One region of the Streptomyces sp. NBC_01260 genome, then DNA from elsewhere that is predicted to be linked to it. Evidence: riboswitches for the same ligand, from Rfam matches in the RefSeq annotation. Region 1 holds a riboswitch; each other region holds the start of a gene.
The links. A riboswitch is a leader RNA that binds a small molecule or an ion and turns the genes downstream of it on or off. The one in region 1 is predicted to bind cobalamin.
Positions count from the first base shown of each region.

Region 2: linked by a shared signal. The riboswitch ahead of OG322_RS36095 (ABC transporter substrate-binding protein) and the one ahead of OG322_RS02070 (hypothetical protein) in region 1 are both predicted to bind cobalamin.
Region 3: linked by a shared signal. The riboswitch ahead of OG322_RS11010 (ribonucleoside-diphosphate reductase subunit alpha) and the one ahead of OG322_RS02070 (hypothetical protein) in region 1 are both predicted to bind cobalamin.
Region 4: linked by a shared signal. The riboswitch ahead of OG322_RS01475 (CbtB domain-containing protein) and the one ahead of OG322_RS02070 (hypothetical protein) in region 1 are both predicted to bind cobalamin.

Region 1 covers NZ_CP108464.1:458,411-463,715, reverse strand. Annotated here, with positions in the region: gene zwf (glucose-6-phosphate dehydrogenase) at 1-1,199, shown strand, start outside; gene OG322_RS02075 (hypothetical protein) at 1,275-1,430, opposite strand; gene OG322_RS02070 (hypothetical protein) at 1,499-2,911, opposite strand; cobalamin riboswitch at 3,019-3,146, opposite strand; cobalamin riboswitch at 3,250-3,319, shown strand; gene OG322_RS02065 (prenyltransferase/squalene oxidase repeat-containing protein) at 3,516-5,305, shown strand, end outside.
Region 2 covers NZ_CP108464.1:8,111,902-8,117,206, forward strand. Annotated here, with positions in the region: gene OG322_RS36080 (acyl-CoA dehydrogenase family protein) at 1-696, shown strand, start outside; gene OG322_RS36085 (acyl carrier protein) at 963-1,223, shown strand; gene OG322_RS36090 (beta-ketoacyl-[acyl-carrier-protein] synthase family protein) at 1,220-2,443, shown strand; cobalamin riboswitch at 2,519-2,706, shown strand; gene OG322_RS36095 (ABC transporter substrate-binding protein) at 2,743-3,810, shown strand; gene OG322_RS36100 (FecCD family ABC transporter permease) at 3,807-4,898, shown strand; gene OG322_RS36105 (ABC transporter ATP-binding protein) at 4,895-5,305, shown strand, end outside.
Region 3 covers NZ_CP108464.1:2,575,024-2,580,328, forward strand. Annotated here, with positions in the region: gene OG322_RS10990 (GntR family transcriptional regulator) at 1-61, shown strand, start outside; gene OG322_RS10995 (DUF3311 domain-containing protein) at 323-577, shown strand; gene mctP (monocarboxylate uptake permease MctP) at 574-2,202, shown strand; gene OG322_RS11005 (GNAT family N-acetyltransferase) at 2,347-2,859, shown strand; cobalamin riboswitch at 2,925-3,048, shown strand; gene OG322_RS11010 (ribonucleoside-diphosphate reductase subunit alpha) at 3,191-5,305, shown strand, end outside.
Region 4 covers NZ_CP108464.1:306,606-311,910, forward strand. Annotated here, with positions in the region: gene OG322_RS01455 (pirin family protein) at 1-261, opposite strand, end outside; gene OG322_RS01460 (tetratricopeptide repeat protein) at 405-761, shown strand; gene OG322_RS01465 (GNAT family N-acetyltransferase) at 873-1,382, shown strand; gene OG322_RS01470 (CbtA family protein) at 1,466-2,239, opposite strand; gene OG322_RS01475 (CbtB domain-containing protein) at 2,269-2,484, opposite strand; adenosylcobalamin (AdoCbl) riboswitch at 2,530-2,623, opposite strand; gene OG322_RS01480 (histidine phosphatase family protein) at 2,747-3,331, shown strand; partial or broken gene OG322_RS01485 (glycoside hydrolase family 16 protein) at 3,526-4,410, shown strand.

The DNA of each region.
Region 1 (5,305 bases):
ACCACGGTCCCTTCGACGAGGGCGACTTCGCCCGCTTCGCCGGTGCGCTGCGGCTTGCCACCATCGACTACGACGACCCCGGGAGCTTCCGGTCCATCGCGGAACAGGCCGACGGCTGCCGCATCCTGGTCCACTACCTGGCCATCCCGCCCAACCTGTACGCGCGTGCTGCCGAACGCCTGGCCCAGGCGGGACTGAACGGTGAAGCACGGCTGGCTGTGGAGAAGCCCTTCGGTCAGGACCTGGCCTCCGCACGCGCCCTTCAGGCGGACCTGACCCGGCACTTTCCCGACGAGCGGCTGCTGCGGGTCGACCACTTCCTGGGGAAGGACGCGGTGGAGAACCTGCTCGCGTTCCGCTTCGCCAACACGATGCTCAGCGGGGTACTCCAGCGTCCGCTGATGCGCAGTGTGCAGATCACCCTGGCCGAGGACTTCGGCGTCGAGGACCGCGGCGGCTTCTACGACAGCACCGGCGCCCTGCGCGACGTCGTGCAGAACCATCTGCTGCAGATGCTGGCGTACTTCGTGATGGAGGCACCGCGCACGGGCTCCGCCCAGGACATCCTCAACGAGCGGGTACGGGCGCTGAAGGCCGTGCGCACCGTGCTCCCCGAGGACTGCGTACTCGGCCAGTACGCGGGATACCTGGACGTGCCGGGGGTGCGGCCGCAGTCGCGGACCGAGACCTATGCCGCGTTGCGGACCTGGGTCGACACGGACCGCTGGGCCGGCGTTCCGTTCACCATCCGGACGGGCAAGGCCCTTGCCAGGACGGCGACCGAGATCGTTGTCGAGTTCCACCGGCCGACCCCGCGCTACTACCACACGGCCTGCACCCAGGACGCGACTCCCGACCTGGTACGCCTGAGGATCAGCCCCCGCCCCGGCGCCTCCTTCCACCTGTTCGTCCAGCGCCCCGGCGACCCCTCCCAGGTGGAGCCGGTCACCGCGGCCGTGGACTTCACCGGCCTGAGCGGCGACAACGTGACCGCCTACGAGTACGTCCTCGCCGACGCCCTCGCCGGGGATCCCCGCCGTTTCACCCGGATGGACCTCGTCGAGGAGAGCTGGCGCATCGTCGGCGACATCCTCGACCCCGGCACGGCTCCTCTGCCGTACGAACCGGGCGGCAGCGGCCCCGAACAGGCCGAACGCCTGACGACCGATGGCCGTTGGCTGCCGCACGCCGACGCCTGACGGCCTTGCACCCGCCCGGCGCCCAGGGGCGGCGGCCGGCGGGGGCGGACACGGTGGCGCCCGCGGGCGGGTGGTTCAGCCGCGGCTGCGGCGGCGTTCGGCGGAGGACGGCGTCAGCGTGCGGAGCCGGTCACGGACGGCGCCGAGGGCATCGGCCAGCGCCTCGGTCCGGGGCTCGTCCAGTGCGTCGAACATGCCCTTCTGGACGACCGCGACATGGCCGGGGAGCACCTTCGCCAGCAGTTCGCGTCCCTCGTCGGTGAACTGCAGGTAGCTCAGGTCGCCGTCGCGCCGGAGGCTCAGGCGCCCCAGCGCAGGGCGATGGTGTCGCCCGCGTTGATCACCTTGCTCCGGCTGGCGGAGGCGAACGCGGAGCCGTCGACGCTGGCCTTCCAGGTGTTGGACCCGCTGTTGGCCTTGCCGTTGACAGTGGTGATCGTGCCGGTGCCCGACGACGGGGTCACGGCGGTCACGCAGCCGGACGGGGTGGCCGCGCCGGTGGCCGCGTCCAGGACTGTCCCGAGGGTGGTCGTGGTTCCCGTGGGTGTGAGGGCGACGGAGCAGACCTTCAGGTTCCCCGCGCCGTCGTCCACGGTCAGGGCGAGCTTCGTGGCCGTGCCCGAGGTGAGCGTTCCCTGCGCTACCCACTGTGTGGCGCCGCTGGTCGTCGGCACCGGGGGAGTGGAGGTGAAGCCGCCGCCGGCGACAGCGCGCAGGCCGTCGATCGATGCATAGGCCGCGGGGGCTGTGTCGCTGGGCAGGTACTTGAAGCCGCCGCCGGGGTTGAACTGCTGGGCGATGAGAAAGTCCACCGGCGTCTTGCCCGCGGAGGTGAGGAAGTCGCCGGTCTGCGCGTTGATGCCGCAGGCGTTGAGGCCCGAGACGGCCCAGCCGTTGGAATCGGTGTTGACGCCGAACATGGCATTGAACGCACCGCTGCCGGGCACCAGCTTGCTCTTGAGGAACGCCTTGGCCTGGGCGATGTCCGTGTCGGTGTTCGGTACCCCGGAGACGCAGAGCGCGGCCATGGCGGCCCCGGTCATGTCGATGTCGCTGGTCGCGCCGAGCTGACTCGGGTCGCCTTCCGCCTTGCTGTAGTTCCAGCCGCCGTCGTTGTGCTGGTTGGCGCGGACGCGCGTGATCAGGGAATCGCGCAGGGCCTGGGGTATGCGCTGGGCCCCTGCCTGTGTCTTGGCGCCGCCGAGGGCGAGTGCGGCGAACACGGTGCCGTTGAAGTTGGCCGAGGGTCCGAAGTAGCCCGGCTCGGATGTCTGCCAATAGCTGTAGATGTCACCGATGAGGTTGCGGGACGCGGAGACCCGGGAGGGGTCGATGCCGGCCGCGTAGGCGTTGAGAGCCGCCCGCTCGTAGTCCGTGACCACGGGTGTCGTGGAAGGCCAACTCGTTGTGGAGAGAAGGGTGCGGTACACGGATCTCGCGTTCTTCGTGGCATCGCCTCCCGGTGTGACATCGACGACAGCGGTGCCCGCGGCGGCGAGCGCGCTGAACGCCCACTCGTTCGACAGCCCGGCTCCCGCGTAGGAACCGTCGGCGGCCTGGAGGGACTTGAGGTAGGTGACGCCGTTGGTCTTCGAGGTGGCGATCTGCGCGGGCGTGGCCGTTGCCGCCGCGGGCAGCACGCTGAGGCAGAAGGCCCCGATGGAGGCGGCCGCCGTGAACGCGAGGCGGCGTGGGATCAAGTGACGGGACATGGCCTGCTCCTGGGATGAGGGGCGCGCAGACCGTACCCACGCCCCGACCGGTCGGCGGGCAGCAGCGGGCAGGGCCGCCGCCCGAACGCGTGGACCGGCTTCCTGTGGTGCATCGCCGTATGGGCATTCGGGCTCGGAACGGCCCTCAGCCGTTCCATTACCGCTGCGCGTCAGCCCCGGAGTCTCACCGGGTTCCCCCATCTGGCAGCCCAGGACGCTACCCCAGTCGGTCTGCTCCCGCCAGACACCCCGTGAAGCGCTCTTCTTCACCCGTGGCCATGTCTTGACGGGTCGTGTACATGCGTGCTGCAATCCGGCTGATACGCACTGAGTTCCAGGGGAAGCCGGTCTGATTCCGGCGCTGACCCGCAACCGTAGGCCCGGCACTGCCGGGCGAGCCGGAATGCCTGGAGCTTGATCTTCAGCGAGAAACGCCGTCGCGGACTACGGCGTGGTCGACCAGCCTGCCGCCCCACGGTACGTCGTGCGCGGTGACGGCTCCACAGCCACGTTCCTGTCCCTTCGGACACCGAACGAGGGGGCCGTGGTGAAGACCGCACAGCGAAGAGAGCGGCAGGCGGGGGCCAGAACGCTTCTGTCCTTGATGTCCGTAGCGTTCCTGTTGCTTGCCATGTCTATGACGTTTGTCGCGGTGACCCCGGCGCAGGCTGATCCCCTCGACGCCTGCACGCCTTCCAAGGGCGCGATCGTCGCTGTCGACTTCGGCCCGTTCGGGGGCGGGGTCGAGCGTGGCTGCGACGCGACACCCACCACAGGGTACGAACTCCTGCACGAGGCGGGTTTCACCACGGAGGGCACCCAGCACGACGGCCCGGCCTTCATCTGCCGTATCGGTCTCGGCTCGGGCACCCAGTACCCGACCACGGACACCGAGTCCTGCGTGCTGACCCCGCCGGCCACGGCCTACTGGTCGTACTGGCTCGCCTCGCCGGGCCAGAACAAGTGGACCTACAGCCAGTACGGGGCCATGGACCGCAAGCCCAAGGACGGCGACGTCGACGCCTGGGTGTACGGCGGCACGGACATCGGGGGCACCACCGGCAAGCCGGCCTTCACCCCCGACGAGGTACGCGCCGGAGGCGGCGGCACCGAGAGCCCCGACCCCGGCGGCACACCGACGGTCCCGGCAGGCGAGATCAACGTGCCCGCCGCAGCGGCCTGGGTCGAGGGCGCACTCACAGACGGTGAACGCGTCGTGGACGACGGCGCCGACACCGCCAACTACCTGCTGACCACCGAGGCCGCCTACGCCTTGGCCGCCGCGGACAGCGACAGCGTCACGCTCGACAAGGTCACCGCGTTTCTCGCCGCCCACACCGACGACTACGCGTATCCGGCGGGCAAGGACCAGGCTCCCGACGCGACGGCTGCCGCCCGCCTAGCCCTGCTGGCCGAGGCCACGGAGGCCGACCCGCACCACTTCGGCGGCCACGACCTGATCGCCGACCTCGTCGACAACGTCTGCGCCGCGGGCCCCGACTCGGGCAGCCCCACGCCCGGCTGCACCGCCAAGGGCGACTTCCGTAACGCCGCGTACGCCGACGGCCAGGCCCTCGCCGTACTCGCCGTGCTGCGCGCCGGCGCCGTACCCCCGGCCGCGACCGTCGAGCGGCTGACCCAACTCCAGTGCGACGACGGCGGGATCACCAGCATCCTGATCAGGCCCGGCGAAAACTGCGACGGGGACCCCGCCACGACCGGCCTCGTTGCCCTCGCCCTGCAGCAGGCGGGTGGCCGGGACACCGCGGTGGGCAACGCCCGCGTCTACCTGAAGAAGGCACAGCGCGAGGACGGTTCGTTCCCCGGCTACACCGGCGCCACGACCGGCAGCATCTACGCCACGGGCTACGCGGCGCAGGCCCTTCGCAGCCTCGATGACACCGTGCAGGCCGACGCCGCCGTCTCCTGGCTCTCCCGTCAGCAACTGGACGGTGGCGGCTTCGGGTTCGAAGAGGGGGCCACGGACGCGGCCCTCTACCCGACCGCGCCCGCGATGCTGGCCGGCGCGGGCACCGATCTCTTCCAGCTGACGACGAAGAAGACGGAGCCCACCGACCCGCCGACGACAGAGCCGCCCACCACACAGCCGCCCACGAGCGACCCGACGCTCCCGGCCGGCGAAGGCCCGGACCTGAAGAAGGGGGTCGCCTACCTCACCCGTTCGTCCAACCTCAAGCAGGGCCAGTACTACGTCTCCGGCGCCGCATCACCTCGCGCGGATTTCGGCCTCACCATCGACGGGGCGTACGCACTCGCGGCCACCGGCCTGGACAACGACAAGCTGCGCGGCATCATCGACTTCCTCGACAAGGGCGGTAAGGACGGCGACGGACGGACCCTTCAGGACTGGACCCTGACCGGGACGAAGTACGC
Region 2 (5,305 bases), 7.7 Mb from region 1:
CAGGGACTGCTGGAGAACAACGGAATGACCGAACTCGTCACCGCGGTGGAGGGCGCCATCACCGCCGAGGGCGACAACCTGGCCATCCACGCCAAGGCGGCGGCCGAGATGGTCATCTCAGCGATGCCCGAGGCATTGGACGCGTGGGGCACCGCGTCCGGCCGGCCGGACGGCGACCTGAACGATCTGCGCTACCTCGGCCGGCTCCTGGCCCAGGTGGAGCGGATCCAGTTCGCCCGCTCCCGCGCACGCATGGCACGGGCCCCGCACGGTGGCCCGCTGAAGCGGTGGAACACGGGGTCCGGGCCCGCGCTGCGAGGCGTCGAGGCGCACGCCTACCGGCAGGCGGCCGACGCGTACGCGGACGCGGTCGAGGGCCTGCCCGAGGGGCCTGCCCGCGAGCGGCTGACCGAACTGGCCCGGCTGTTCGCGCTGCGCTGGGTCGAACGCAACAGCGGGGACCTGCTCGTCGCCGGTCACCTCACGGCCGACCAGGTCGAAGGGCTGACGGAGGCCACCGAGCAGCTCGTCGCCGCCGTCGCGGTCCACCTGCCGGAACTCGCCGGCTCCTTCGCGCTGCCGGCGGAACTGCTCGCCGACTGGCCCATCGCGGGAGCCCGCTACGCGGAGGCGTACGACGACCTGGAGGCGTCCTGGCACACGGGCGAGAGGCAGGTACCCGCGGGGGATCGATGACGGCCGGGACGGAGCAGGGAACACCCGTGCGGCTGCGCCGTGCGGCCGCGGCGGCACAGGGCCTCGGAGTCGGTGTCGTACTCCTGGCCTTCTGGGGCACCGCGGCCGTGTTGTCGCGGTGGTGCCCGGGGGAGCGGCCCCGCGGAGGCGAATCGGTTCGCCGCAAGGCGTAACTGGACGGACGCTGCTCAGTTACTTCGGCGTCGGGGCGTGAGAGGCAGCGCTCCGGACACCCCCGCCGGACGGGCATGATGGAGAGGAAGACCATGAGCGCGATTCACCCCACGATCACCGAGGTACTCAGCCGTACCTTCAGGGTGCCCGTGGCCGAGATTCTCCCGGAATCCACGATGGACAGCCTGGACATGGACTCCCTGGCAGTCGCCGAGTTCGCCGTCGTCATGAGGGAGGCCGTCGGCGTCGAGCTGGACCCGGGCACCCTGCACAGGGACACCAGCCTCGCCGGGCTCACGGAGTTCCTCCGGGCGTCGGCCGGCGGCCAGGCACCGGTGGGCAACGCCCGATGACGACGCCGGCCATCGCCGTCACCGGTCTGGGAATGATCACCCCGGTCGGCAACGACACCGAGTCCACCTGGGACGGTGTGTGCGCCGGGGTCAGCCCGGCCCGCACCGTCCCCGCACTCGCAGGGTGCGCGATCGACTTCGCCTGCACGGTCGACGGCATCGACCTGGACGCCGCGATCGGCCGCCGCACGGCCTACCGCATGGGCAGGTACGCCAAATTCGCCGTACTCGCCGCACGGGAGGCGGTCGCCGACGCGGGAGTCGACCCGGGAGGCTGGGACGGCAGCCGGGTCGCGGTCGTCGTCGGTACCAGCAGCGGCGGCTCCGCCGGTCTCACCGATCAGGCACTGGTGCTGGAACGGCGCGGGCCCGAGGCGACCTCGCCGTCCGGGATCCTGCTCACCATCCCGAACATGCCCGCGGCCGAGATCGCGATCGAGATGGGCGCCACGGGCCCCAGCCTGGCGCCCTGCACCGCCTGCTCGTCCGGGATCACCGCACTGTCCGTGGCCCGGGACCTGCTCGTCACCGGGCAGTGCGACCTGGCGATCGCGGGAGCCACCGAATCGACCCTCTTCCCGATCGCCATGACCGGATTCGCCAGATCCGGCGCGGCCGCCCGCGCGGACGGGGACCTGTCCCGGCTCAGCCGGCCCTTCTCGGCCGACCGGGCCGGGCTCGTCATGGGCGAGGGCGCCGCCGTCATGGTGCTGGAGCGCGCCGCCGACGCCGAGGCCCGGGGCGCCGAGCCGCGCGCGCTGCTCGCGGGCACCGGCGCCACCACCGACGCCCACCACCCCACCAGCCCGCACCCCGACGGCCGGGTCGCCCAGGCCGCCGTCGAGGCCGCGCTGCGCGACGCGGGCTGGCACGCCGCGGACGTCGAACACATCAACGCGCACGGTACGGCCACCCCGCGCAACGACGCGGCCGAAGCCGCCCTCATCGGCCGGGTCTTCCCGCACCGGCCGCCCGTCACCGCGCCCAAGGGCGTACTGGGCCACTGCATGGGCGCGGCCGGAGCGATCGAGGCGGGGCTGACGATCCTCACACTCCAGCGCGGAATCATCCCGCCGGTCGCCAACCTGGACGCGCCCGCGCCCGGGTTCGACATCGACTGCGTCATCAAGCAGCCGCTGGCGCTGCCCGTCCGGCGTGCCGTCAGCCACTCGTTCGGATTCGGTGGACACAACGCCGTGGTCGCGCTCCTGCGCCCATAGCGACCGGGCCGGTGGAACAGGCGGGGGCCCGCCCATTCCACCGGCCGCACCGCCGCTGAGCTGCGCAGAGGCTCGTGGTAGCGTGCCTGGGCCAGTCGAACTCCACGTAGGGGTCAGGGAATCCGGTGCGAATCCGGAACTGACGCGCAGCGGTGAGGGGGACGGGCGGGGCCAACAGCCACTGGGAGACCCATGGGTTCCCGGGAAGGCGTCCCGACCGTACGAACCCGAGTCCGAAGACCTGCTGGCACCCGCGGTCCGGCACCGGGTCGCGGAACTCCGTACACCGGGCCCCGCGCATGGGCCCAGAGACGCCGAGGTACTTCGTGCCGCCCATAGCCGGCCACGCCCGCTCCGCCGCCCTGCTCATGGCGGGGACAGTCCTGCTGACAGCCTGTGGTGGTGGCGGGGACAGCTCCGCAGCCAAGTCCACCGGGGCCGACGGCTATCCGGTGACCCTGAAGAACTGCGGGCGCACCGTCACCGTGGAGGCGGCCCCGCGCCGTGCCGTCCCGGTCGACCAGGGGTCCACCGAGATCCTGCTCTCGCTCGGCCTCGCCGACCGGCTGGCCGCCACCGCCACCTGGACCGACCCGGTGATGAAGGGCCTGGAGAAGGCCAACGCCGGCGTCCCGAGGATCTCCGAGAACCGTCCCTCCTCGGAGAAGGTCCTGGACCAGGAGCCCGACTTCGTCAGCGCGTCCTTCGAGTCGACGCTCGCCAAGGGCGGCGTCGCCCCACGCGAGCAGTTCGAGAAGCTGGGCGTCCCCACCTACGTCTCGCCCGCCGACTGCACCGCCAAGGACAACAGCAAGGACGGCGACGGGGTCCGGACCGGAGCGCTGACCATGGACAGCGTCTACCGTGAAGTACGCGACCTTGCCCAGGTGTTCGGTGTCCCGGAGCGGGGCGAGAAGCTCGTGGCGGAGCTGCGTGCCCGGGTGCGCAAGGCCACCGACGGCGTCGACGCCTCCGGCGCCACCCTGATGTACTGGTTCGCCAACTCCGAGTCCCCGTACCTGGCGGGCTGTTGCGGAGCACCCGGCGTCATCACCGGTGAGCTCGGCGCGAAGAACGTCTTCGACGACACCCATGAGGAATGGCCGCAGATCAACTGGGAGACGGTCGCCGACCGCAACCCGGACGTGCTGGTCATCGGCGATCTGACCCGCAAGTCGGAGACCGCCGAGAGCGCCTCGCGGAAGATCGCGTTCCTGGAGTCCAACCCCGCCACGAAGAACATGGACGCCGTACGGCACAAGCGCTACGTGCTGCTCAGCGGCCAGGCCATGAACCCGTCGATCCGTACGGTCGAGGGCGTGGAGCGCGTCGCCGCCGGGCTGCGTACGTTCGGGCTCGCGGGGTGACGGACACCGAACAGGCCGCGAAGGTGAGTGAGCGCGCGCTCACCCATGCCGGTGAGGGCGGGCGTCCCGGCATCCGGGGCATCCGCAGCGGACTCCTGTGGGCCGGCGGGCTCCTGCTGCTCGTCCTGTCCGTCGCGGTGGCCGTCACCATCGGTCCGGCCAGGATCTCCGTCAACGACGTCCGGGACACGGTCGCGGCCCACCTCGGGCTCGGGGAGTCGCCGCTCAGCCCGATCCGGGACGGCATCATCTGGAACCTGCGCATGCCCAGGACGCTGCTCGCCGCCGTCTGCGGTGCCGGGCTCGCGGTCTGCGGCACCGTCATGCAGTCGCTGCTGCGCAACCCGCTCGCCGACCCGTTCGTCCTCGGTGTCTCCTCCGGGGCGTCGACCGGCGCGGTCGTGGTCGTCGTCCTCGGGGTCGGCGGGGGAGCGGTGTCCCTGTCGGCCGGTGCGTTCATCGGGGCGCTGTGCTCCTTCGCGCTGGTCCTGCTGCTCAGCCACACCCTCGGCGGCAGCACCGACCGGGTGGTCCTGTCCGGGGTCGCGGCCATGCAGCTGTTCTCCGCGCTCACCTCCTTCGTCGTGATGACCGCCGCCGACGCCGAGCAGACCCGCGGGGTGCTGTTCTGGCTTCTGGGTTCACTCGGCGGCGTCGGCTGGACCGATGTGTGGACCTGCTCCGCCGTGCTGGCCGTGACGCTGCTGATCTGCCTGGGCCATGCCCGTACGCTCGATGCCTTCGCCTTCGGCCAGGACGCGGCCGCCACCCTGGGTGTCCATGTCGGGCGCACCCGGATCGTGCTGCTCTGCACAACCGCGCTGCTGACCGCCGCACTGGTCAGCTCGGCCGGTGCCATCGGCTTCGTCGGCCTGGTGCTGCCGCACGCGGCCCGTGCGCTCACCGGTTCCGGGCATCGCAGACTGCTGCCGGTCACCGCGCTGGCCGGGGCCGTTTTCCTGGTCTGGGTCGACACCCTCGCGCGCACCGTCCTCGATCCGCAGGAGGTTCCGGTGGGCGTCGTCACCGCCCTGATCGGGGTGCCGGCCTTCGTCCTCGTCCTCTACCGCACCCGGCGGTCCGCGTGACCCCGCCCGCCCGCAGCGGGCTGCGGGCCGACAGAGTCAGCCGGGAGGCGGGCGGCCGTCTCATCCTGGACGGGGTCTCACTGACTTCGCCGCCCGGTGCCACCGTCGGGCTGATCGGCCCGAACGGCTCGGGCAAGTCGACCCTGCTGCGGATACTGGCCGGAGTACTCGCCCCGGACGCCGGCACGGTCACCCTCGACGACGACCCGCTGGCCAGGATCGGCCGCCGCACGGTGGCCCGGAGGGTCGCGGTGGTGGACCAGCACTCCCTCACCCAGGTCGAGCTGAGCGTCGTGGACGTCGTACGCCTCGGCCGCATCCCGCACCGACGCGCCTGGTCGGCGGCGACAGCGGCGGACGAGGCCGCGGTGGGCGAGGCGCTGGAGCGGACCGGTCTCACCGGCCGC
Region 3 (5,305 bases), 2.1 Mb from region 1:
TTCCGTCTACCGCGGCGACCGCTACAAGTTCGTGGCGCGTCTGAAGCGTCCACTGGACTGACCGGGCACCGTCCCGGCGCAGCACCCGAACAGCCCCCGTGGAGCCGCCCCCGCGGGGGCTTCCCGCTCTCCGGACAGCCCTTCCGTACCGCCATTGGTCTCGACCACCTCTGCTGCGCCGGGAGTCGTTCCGGCTGTCCGCTCCCGGCCGGACTACCGTTGCCGGACCGCAATGCGGACAGGGGGTGACGCTGGCCGGAACCCTCGCCTAGATTTCCTGCGCATTACGACAGGTGATCAGCGAGGGGACGGAGTCGCCGCAATGCCAGCAGACCCAGAAGGAAAGCCACCCACCGTCACACCCGTACGGGTGGTCATCGCCCTCTGCCTCATCGCGCCGTTCGTGGCGATGCTCTGGGTGAGTTCGTACGCCAAGATCGACCCGACCTTCATCGGCATCCCGTTCTTCTACTGGTACCAGATGCTCTGGGTGCTGATCTCGACCGCGCTCACGATGACCGCGTACAAGCTGTGGCAGCGTGACCAGCGCGCCCGCAAGGGGGGTGCGTCGGTATGAAGGACGGCGTGAACGGCGTCGCGCTCGGCGTCTTCATCTTCTTCTTCCTGGCCGTCACGGTCGTCGGCTTCATGGCAGCCCGGTGGCGCAAGGCCGAGAACGAGGCCAGCCTCGACGAATGGGGCCTGGGCGGACGGTCGTTCGGCACCTGGGTCACCTGGTTCCTGCTCGGCGGCGACCTCTACACCGCGTACACCTTCGTCGCCGTACCCGCGGCTGTCTACGCGGCCGGCGCGGCCGGCTTCTTCGCGGTCCCCTACACCATCCTGGTGTACCCGCTGATCTTCACCTTCCTGCCGCGTCTGTGGTCGGTGTCGCACAAGCACGGCTACGTCACCACCTCGGACTTCGTCCGCGGCCGGTTCGGCTCCAAGGGGCTCTCGCTCGCCGTCGCCGTCACCGGCATCCTCGCCACCATGCCGTACATCGCGCTCCAACTCGTCGGCATCCAGGCGGTGCTCGACGTGATGGGCGTCGGCGGCGGGGAGAACACCCACTGGTTCATCAAGGACCTGCCGCTGCTGATCGCGTTCGCGGTGCTCGCCGCGTACACGTACTCCTCGGGCCTGCGCGCGCCCGCGCTGATCGCGTTCGTCAAGGACGGGCTGATCTACCTCGTCATCGCCGTGGCGATCATCTACATCCCGATCAAGCTCGGCGGCTTCGACGACATCTTCGCCGCCGCCCAGGAGAAGTTCGCGGGCCCGCCGGGAGGCAAGCCGACCGGCGCGCTCGCACCCGGCGTGAACGGCCAGTGGGGTTACGCCACACTGGCGTTGGGCTCGGCGCTGGCGCTCTTCATGTACCCGCACTCGATCACGGCGACGCTCTCCAGCCGCAGCCGCAACGTGATCCGCCGCAACACCACGATCCTGCCGCTGTACTCGCTGATGCTGGGACTGCTCGCGCTGCTCGGCTTCATGGCGATCGCCGCCGGGGTCAAGGTGGACAACGGCCAGCTGGCGATCCCGCAGCTCTTCGAGGACATGTTCCCCGACTGGTTCGCGGGGGTGGCCTTCGCCGCCATCGGCATCGGCGCACTGGTCCCCGCGGCGATCATGTCGATCGCGGCGGCGAACCTGTTCACCCGGAACATCTACAAGGACTTCCTGAAGCCCGACGCGACCCCCGCGCAGGAGACCAGGGTCTCCAAGCTGGTGTCGCTGCTGGTGAAGGTCGGCGCGCTCGCCTTCGTCCTCACCATGGACAAGACGGTCGCGATCAACTTCCAGCTGCTCGGCGGGATCTGGATCCTCCAGACGATGCCGTCCCTGGTCGGCGGCCTGTTCACCCGGTGGTTCCACCGCTGGGCCCTCCTCGCGGGCTGGGCGGTCGGCATGGTCTACGGCACGGCCGCCGCCTACGGGGTCGCCAGCCCCACCCAGGCGCACTTCGGCGGCTCGTCCAAGGAGATCCCGGGCATCGGTGAGATCGGCTACATCGGCCTGACGGCGTTCGTGCTGAACGTCGTGGTCACCGTCGTCCTCACCTTCGTCCTGAACGCCGTGAAGGCGCCCGCCGGGGTCGACGAGACCTCTCCCGACGACTACACCGCGGACGCGGGCGACCCGGGCGTGAAGGCGGAGCTCCCGCCGGCCACGGCCGGGGCGCCGGGCGGTCACTGACCGCGGAGCACCCGCGCGGGACGTACGGGCCGTCGCATCCTCCCTCCGGAAGGCGCGGCGGCCCTTCCGCGTGCCGGACGCGGGGACCGGGCGTGCCCGGCAATTCCCGCGACCGGGCCCGCGGCGTGCGGCAGACTTCCGCGCATGGACATAACGATCAGGCCGGTCGAGCCGGCCGAGCACGCGGTCCTCGGCCAGATCACCGCCGAGGCCTATCTCGGCGACGGGCTGCTGGACTTCGGCGCCGACGATCCGTATCTGGTGCAGCTGCGGGACGTCGCCCGGCGGGCCGCCGAGGCCGAGGTGCTCGTCGCGGCGGACGCGCGGGGGCGGGTGCTGGGCGGCGTGACGTACGCCCCGCCGGGGAACCGGTGGGCGGACATCGCGGCCGCGGACGAGGCCGAGTTCCGGATGCTCGCGGTCTCCCGCGAGACCCGCGGGGCCGGGGCGGGCGAGGCGCTCGTCCGGGCCTGTATCGACCGCGCACGGGCCACCGCGGGGGTCACGGGGATCGCCCTGTCGACGCAGCCGGCCATGCACGGCGCCCATAGGATCTACGGGCGCCTCGGCTTCGTGCGGACCCCCGAAAGGGACTGGTATCCCATCGACGGGCTCTCGCTGCTGACGTACCGCCTGGACCTCCCGCCGAAGTCATGACATCCCGCCGTTAGGTGGCGCGACACAACATATGGGGGCTGCCGCATCCGACTGCCCCCACATGTATGCTCGTGCTCGCTGTCGCCGCAGGGAAATCCGGTGCGAATCCGGAACTGTCCCGCAACGGTGTGTTCGGTGCGCTTTTGTGCACCCGTGAGTCCGAGGACCTGCCGACAGCGCATCCGGCTCGACCGATCCGGATGCCCAGACGTCCGGGCCTCGTGGATGGGCCGGTGGACGCCGCACGGAGTGCTGCCCCGCCCAGGGCCCGGCTCCGCCCGGCTGCCCCCGTTCCCCCGCCGGCCCAGAGCCGAGCGAGGGAGAGCACCACGTGACCATCGCGCCAGCCGATCCGGTTTCAGCGGCCGAGTCCGAAGCAGCCGATTTCGGAACGGACCGGTCCGCAGCACCCGCGAAGGACGGACCGGGAACCGCGTTGCTGCGGACCCTCACCGACCTCACCGCGGATCTGCCCGACACCGACCCCGGACGCGTCGCCGGCGCCGCACTGCGCGGCCGCAACGCCCGGTCGGACGAGGCCGAGCTGCGCTCGCTGGCCACCGAGGCCGCCGCGGGCCTGATCTCCGAGGACCCCGCCTACTCCCGGCTCGCCGCCCGCCTCCTCACCCGCACCATCGCGGACGAGGCGGCCGGGCAGGGCGCGACGTCCTTCTCCGCGTCGGTCTCCGTCGGACACCGCGAGGGTCTGATCGCGGAGCGCACCGCCGAGTTCGTGACGCTCCACGCGGCCGCTCTCGACGCGCTGGTGGCACAGGCCCTCGCCGACGGCGCCGACGACCGCTTCGGCTACTTCGGGCTGCGCACCCTGCACAGCCGCTATCTGCTGCGCCACCCGCTCACCCGCCAGGTCGTCGAGACCCCGCAGCACTTCATGCTGCGCGTCGCCGCCGGGCTCGCCGAGGACAACTCCGAGCGCGCCCTGGACGAGGTCGCCGCGCTGTACCGGCTGATGAGCCGGCTGGACTACCTGCCCTCCTCCCCCACGCTCTTCAACTCCGGCACCCGGCACCCGCAGATGTCCTCCTGCTATCTGCTGGACTCGCCGCTGGACGAGCTGGACTCGATCTACGACCGCTACCACCAGGTGGCGCGGCTGTCCAAGCACGCGGGCGGCATCGGCCTCTCGTACTCCCGTATCCGCGCCCGCGGTTCGCTGATCCGGGGCACCAACGGGCACTCCAACGGCATCGTGCCGTTCCTGAAGACGCTGGACGCCTCCGTCGCCGCGGTGAACCAGGGCGGCCGGCGCAAGGGCGCGGCCGCGGTCTACCTGGAGACCTGGCACGCGGACATCGAGGAGTTCCTGGAGCTGCGCGACAACACCGGTGAGGACCAGCGGCGCACGCACAACCTCAACCTGGCGCACTGGATCCCGGACGAGTTCATGCGCCGGGTCGACGCGGACGGCACCTGGTCGCTGTTCTCCCCGGCCGACGTGCCCGAACTGGTCGACCTGTGGGGCGACGCGTTCGACGCCGCGTACCGGGCGGCCGAGGCCAAGGGCCTGGCCCGCAAGACGATGCCGGCCCGTGAGCTGTACGGCCGGATGATGCGGACGCTCGCGCAGACCGGCCAGGGCTGGATGACGTTCAAGGACGCCTCCAACCGGACCGCGAACCAGACCGCCGAGCCCGGTCGCGTCGTGCACTCCTCGAACCTGTGCACGGAGATCCTCGAAGTCACCGACGACGGCGAGACGGCCGTGTGCAACCTGGGTTCGGTCAACCTCGGCGCGTTCGTCGCCGACGGCACCATCGACTGGGAGCGTCTGGACGCCACCGTCCGTACCGCCGTGACCTTCCTCGACCGGGTCGTCGACATCAACTTCTACCCGACCGAGCAGGCGGGCCGCTCCAACGCCCGCTGGCGGCCGGTGGGCCTGGGCGCGATGGGCCTTCAGGACGTCTTCTTCCAGCTGCGCCTGCCGTTCGACTCAGCCGAGGCACGGGCCCTGTCGACGAAGATCTCCGAGCGGATCATGCTCGCCGCGTACGAGGCGTCCTGCGACCTCGCCGAGCGGTCGGGTCCGCTCCCCGCCTGGTCCGAGACGCGGGCCGCCCGCGGTGTGCTGCACCCGGACCACTACGACACCGAGCTGAACTGGCCGGAGCGCTGGGACGCGCTGCGCGCCCGGGTCGCGACGACGGGCATGCGCAATTCGCTGCTGCTCGCCATCGCGCCGACGGCGACGATCGCCTCGATCGCGGGCGTCTACGAGTGCATCGAGCCGCAGGTATCCAACCTCTTCAAGCGCGAGACGCTCAGCGGTGAGTTCCTCCAGGTCAACGCCTACCTCGTCGACGAGCTGAAGAAGCTCGGCGTGTGGGACGCGCGGTCCCGTGAGGCGCTGCGCGAGGCGAGCGGTTCGGTGCAGGGCTTCGCCTGGATCCCGGAGGACGTGCGGGCGCTGTACCGCACGGCGTGG
Region 4 (5,305 bases), 150 kb from region 1:
GCTGACCGTCTGCAGGCCCATGTGGGGATGGGGTGGCACCTGCATGCCGGGCTCGTCGGTGATGTCGTCGGGGCCGTAATGATCGACGAAGGCCCACGCACCGACCATGCGGCGGCCCAGATTGGGCAGCAGTCTGCGCACTTCGGTGGACTCCCCGAGCTTCACCCGGCGCGGGGTGAGGAGTTCACGTACCGGTTCGGCGACGACGAAGCCGCGCCCTCCACAGACGGAGGGCGCGGCCTGGCGATCGAGATTGCTCATGGCGCTCAACCTATTCCCGTGCGGGTCGGGGCGGGCGTCGCCCACGCCGAAAATTTAGTGGAATGTTAAACCATATCTTGGTGTTGTGGCGATTGGACGCGTACGGGACCGGCCCGGCGGCGTACCTCGACCGAAGAGGACGGATGAGCGACACCTACTACGAGTTCGGTACCGCCGCCGAGCGGTGGGAGCGCGCACAGTTCTTCTTCGGGGCGAAGGAGTACATGGTCGCCGCCCGGATTCTGGGCGGGCTCGTCGAGGAGGCGCCCGAGCAGGTCGCGCCGCGGTTGCTGCTGGCCAGGGCCTACTACCACTCGGCGCGGCTCGGCCGGGCCGAGACGGAGCTGCGCGCGGTGCTGGAGCTCGATCCCGTCGAGTACTACGCACGGCTGATGCTCGGCCGCACACTGGAGCGGCAGGGGCGCCGGACGGAGGCGGCCACGCACCTGCGGGTGGCGGCCGCGCTGTCCGGGGACTTCACCCCGACCGGCGGCGCGTAGCCGCAGGCCCCGGGAAACGCCGGAGGCCGGTGAACCATTGGGTACGGGCGGGCCGCGGCCGGAGGATATCCGGGTGCGGCCCGTTCCTGGCGCGTGATAGTCAGCTGAGTCATGACTGTTCTCGGCACGCCACGCCTCCTGCTCCGCCCGATAAGCGTCTCCGATGCCGAGCACGTGGTGGAGGGCCTGCCGCCGGACGGCGTCCGCTGGGCAGCCGGGTACCCCTCCCCGGGCGAGCGGGCGGCGGCCGCGCGCTTCCTCAACACCTGTGCGGACACCGGGGATCCGAGCCCGTTCGGCTCCTACGAGATACAGCTCGGCGAGGACGGGCCGGTGATCGGCGGGATAGGGTTCCACGGCGTACCCGACGGGGACGGGCACGTCACGATCGGTTATGGACTCGTGCCGTCGGTCCAGGGCATGGGGTACGCCTCCGAGGCGCTCCGCGCGCTGCTGCGGTTCGCCCGCGCCCGGGGCGTCGCCTGCGTGCACGGGGACGCCGACCTCGACAACCTCGCGTCCCAGCGCGTCATGACGGCCGCGGGCATGCGTCTGGTGAGGCAGGACTCGCTCCTGAAGCACTACCGGATGGACTGGGACGACGCGGTGCGGCAGGAGTGAGGCGGGGCCGGAGACGGCTGAACCCGCCGGGATCGCACCCTGCGGGTTCAGCCGTACTCCGGCCCGGACCGTGTCCGCGTCGGTCAGCCTGCGGCGGTGGCGGCTCGTTTCGCCGTTCCGCTGCCGGCCGTGACCGCCCCGGCCCTCGGCACCAGCAGCCGTTCGGTGAGGTAGCCGAAGACCAGGCCGAAGGTGGTCCAGAGCGTGAACTGGACCGCGAGCGTGGCCAGCCGGAACTGCCACAGCAGGGTGGCCGGGAAGTCCTTTCCGACCTCGTTGAACGAGGGCAGGAAGGCGTACGCGAGGCCGATCAGCAGCACATAGCCGGCCGCTGCGGTGATCGTCGCGTTCCAGGCACCCGTGCGGGGAGCCAGCCGCTTGCCGAGGATGACGGCGACGACGGCCAGCAGCACGCTGAGAGCGACCATCAGGAAGAACAGCGCGGTGCGTTTGCCGATGGTGTCGGGGTTGCCGACCGCCGGCGGATTCGCCGGGTACTTCAGGAACGGCACGACGTACACGGCCAGCAGGGCAGCTCCCGCGATCAGCGCCGCCGTGGCCCGCGGGCCGAACCGGCCCATCCGGCCGAGCGCGTAGCAGAAGACGAGTGCGGCGATGCCGCCGATGGCCACTCCGAAGACGAGTACGCCGGTGGCGAGGCCCGCGGTGGACTGCACGGTGCGGCTGACGAGTTCCTCGCCGCCGCCGTGGTCGTGGCTGTGCGCCTCTTCGAGGGCGATGGCCGCGTCCACGCGGGACTCACCGAGGCAGTAGGCGACGATCAGCGCGAGCGCGCCCGCGACGAGGCCGGCCAGCATGCCGCGGACCAGTAGAGCTCTGACAGATATGGAGTTCATGAGGGATTCCCCTGGATCAGCCCGGTGGGTCAGTGGCAGGGGAAACCGAGCAGGTGACGGCCGTCGTGGACCCACTCGTGCACGCCCGCGCCCGAGATGACGGAGGTGGCGCCCTGCTCGGCGCCGACGAAGTAGAGCAGGATCAGCATGACGACGCCGAAGAAGACCGCCCAAGGGGCAATGGCCTTGAGCGAGATGGGGGTGATGGCGGGTGCGCCGGTGGCGGGGGCAGCAGTCTGTGCCATGGCAGAACCTCCTGTGGGAACACGCGTCCCGATCGTGGTGCCTGAGACGAAGGTGCTGGGTCTGACTTACCGCACAGGTACGGGTTCACAGTGGCGCGACCGTGCCGGATTCTCACCGGACTTCCGTCACACCCTCGTCATGTCGTCGCGACCATACCGTCTGGGCGCGGGCGCCGCCATGGCGCCACCCGGGGCACCCCGGGGCCCGGATGCCGTGGTGTGCTTGACCAAGTGGGCACAGTTCAGGGAGTTGAGAGCGGTAATGACGGTACGGGTGATGTTGATCTCACCGGCGATGAACGCCGCGCTGCGCGAGGCCCGGTTCGCCGGCGACGCACCACTTGACGACTCCGGGCTCCGGCAGGCCCGGGCAGCCGCGGACGCGGTGTCGGCCGCGGGCAGGCGCCTGCGGGGACCGTCCCTGCGCTGCGCCACCACCGCGGACGCGCTGGGACTCCGGTGCCATCCCGAACACGCCCTGCGGGACTGGGAGATGGGCCGCTGGTCCGGCGCGCGGCTCACCGAGGTGAGCGCGGACGAGCCGGATCGGGTGGCGGCCTGGCTGGCGGATCCGTCCGCCGCTCCGCACGGGGGTGAGTCGCTGCTGGAGCTGTGCGCCCGAGTGGGCGCATGGCTCGACTCCTTGCGCGGGAGTGACGACGGCCCGGTGCTGGGGGTGGCCGAGCCTGCCGTGATCCGCGCCGCGGCCGTCCACGCACTGGACCTGCCGCCGCAGGCCTTCTGGCGGCTGGACGTGGCCCCGCTGACGGTCACGGAGCTCAGCGGCAGGTCGGGGCGGTGGAACCTGCGCTGCGGCCGGCCGCTCGCGGCGGAGCCGGAGACCTGACGAACGGACCGAGGGGCTGTGGGTTCGGTGTGTGCAAGAACTGTGGTCCGTACGGAGCCTTGACACGGTCTTGGTTCACTTCTTAAATCACGTAGTGAACTAAGGCCTCAACTCCCCCACGTGGCCGCCATGGCCCCACTTGTCATATGCATGGCGAGTCGCTTTTCCTCCGTCCTGTACGGAAAGGAAATTCCATGAGTTCCCCCCACCTGACCAGGCGCCTCCTGGTCTCGGCACTTTCGGTGCTCGCCCTCGTCTCGGCCACCTCCGGCTTCGCCTCCGGCGCCCCCGCACCGTCTCCCGCAGCGCAGGGATCCGTCACGGCCCAGGCGCCCGCCGCCGCGACGTTCACCGACGACTTCGACGGCGCCGCCGGTTCCGCCGTGGACGGCGGCAAGTGGCAGACCGAGACCGGTGACAACGTCAACAACCATGAGCGGCAGTACTACACGGCGGGCAGCAGCAATGCCGCGCTGGACGGTCAGGGCCATCTGGTCATCACCGCGCGCAAGGAGAACCCGAACAACTACCAGTGCTGGTACGGCACCTGCCAGTACACCTCCGCCCGGCTGAACACCTCGGGCAAGTTCACCCAGACCTACGGCCACGTCGAGGCCCGGATGAAGATCCCGCGCGGCCAGGGCATGTGGCCCGCCTTCTGGATGCTCGGTGACAACATCGGACAGGTCGGCTGGCCCAACTCCGGCGAGATCGACATCATGGAGAACGTCGGCTTCGAACCCTCCACCGTCCACGGCACCCTGCACGGCCCCGGCTACTCAGGCTCCGCGGGCATCGGCGCCGGATACACCCTCCCCGGCGGCCAGGCCTTCGCCGACGCCTTCCACACCTTCGCCATCGACTGGGCACCCGACTCCGTCACCTGGTCCGTCGACGGCAACGTCTACCAGCACCGCACCCCCGCCGACACCGGCGGCAACACCTGGGCCTTCAACAAACCCTTCTTCCTCATCCTCAACCTCGCCGTCGGCGGCTACTGGCCCGGCGACCCCGACAACAACACCACCTTCCCCCAGCAACTCGTCGTCGACCACGTACGCGTCACCACCAGCGACAGCCAGCCCCCGGCCTGAACGCCGCATGGTCCCGCCGGGCAGTCGGCCCGGCGGGACCATGCTGCCGACAAGAGATGCGGACGGGCTGGGCCGGGTCCCGGCCCGTCCATGAGCGCTACGCCCCCCGGTACGCCTCCAGCAGCCGCCGTGAAAGATAGACGTTACGAAGCCGTCAGCGCTGGATCAACCGGCTTGGAACAGGCCGTCCACGGCAGTACCAGCACCAGCGAACACGGGGGGGCGCCCAACTCGACCGTTCACCATCGGCCTGCGGGGCCCCTACTTCTTCGGTCAAGGGAATCGGGGCTGCGTCGAACCCTGGGGTCGGGCGGCATGACGGTGCGGCTGATCCCCAGTCGTAGTGGCGGTCGCCCTTGAGGCCGTGGCCGGTGCGCATCCGCATCCAGGAGCGGGCCGGGACGCAGCCGGCCAGGGCGGTAGTGGTGAAGCCTCCGCCTTTGGTGTCCAGGCGGTGATCGGAGCGTACGGCCAGGGCATAGTCGAAGCCGGGCGCTCGGGCCCCGGCCCTCCAGATCAAGCGGCGGTGCGCCGACCGCAAGACCGGCAAGACCACGGTCAACGCCGTCACCAGCCTGACAGCCGAGCAAGCCGCCGCCCAGCTCGCCCGGTTCGTCCGCGACCGCCGGAGGATCGAGGCCCCGCACCACGTCCGCGACACCACCTTCGCCGAGGACGCCTCACAGCTGCGGACCGGCGATGCGCCCCGCGCGATGGCCACCTGGCGCAACCTCGCCATCGGAGCCCTCCGGGCAGCCGGGGTGAAGAACATTGCAGCCGGCCTCCGCCCCCACGCCCGCGATCCACACCGCCCCTCGCACTCCTCGGCCTCGGATGATCACGAACCGGACGTCACGCGACTACGCCGAAGCCCTGAGAG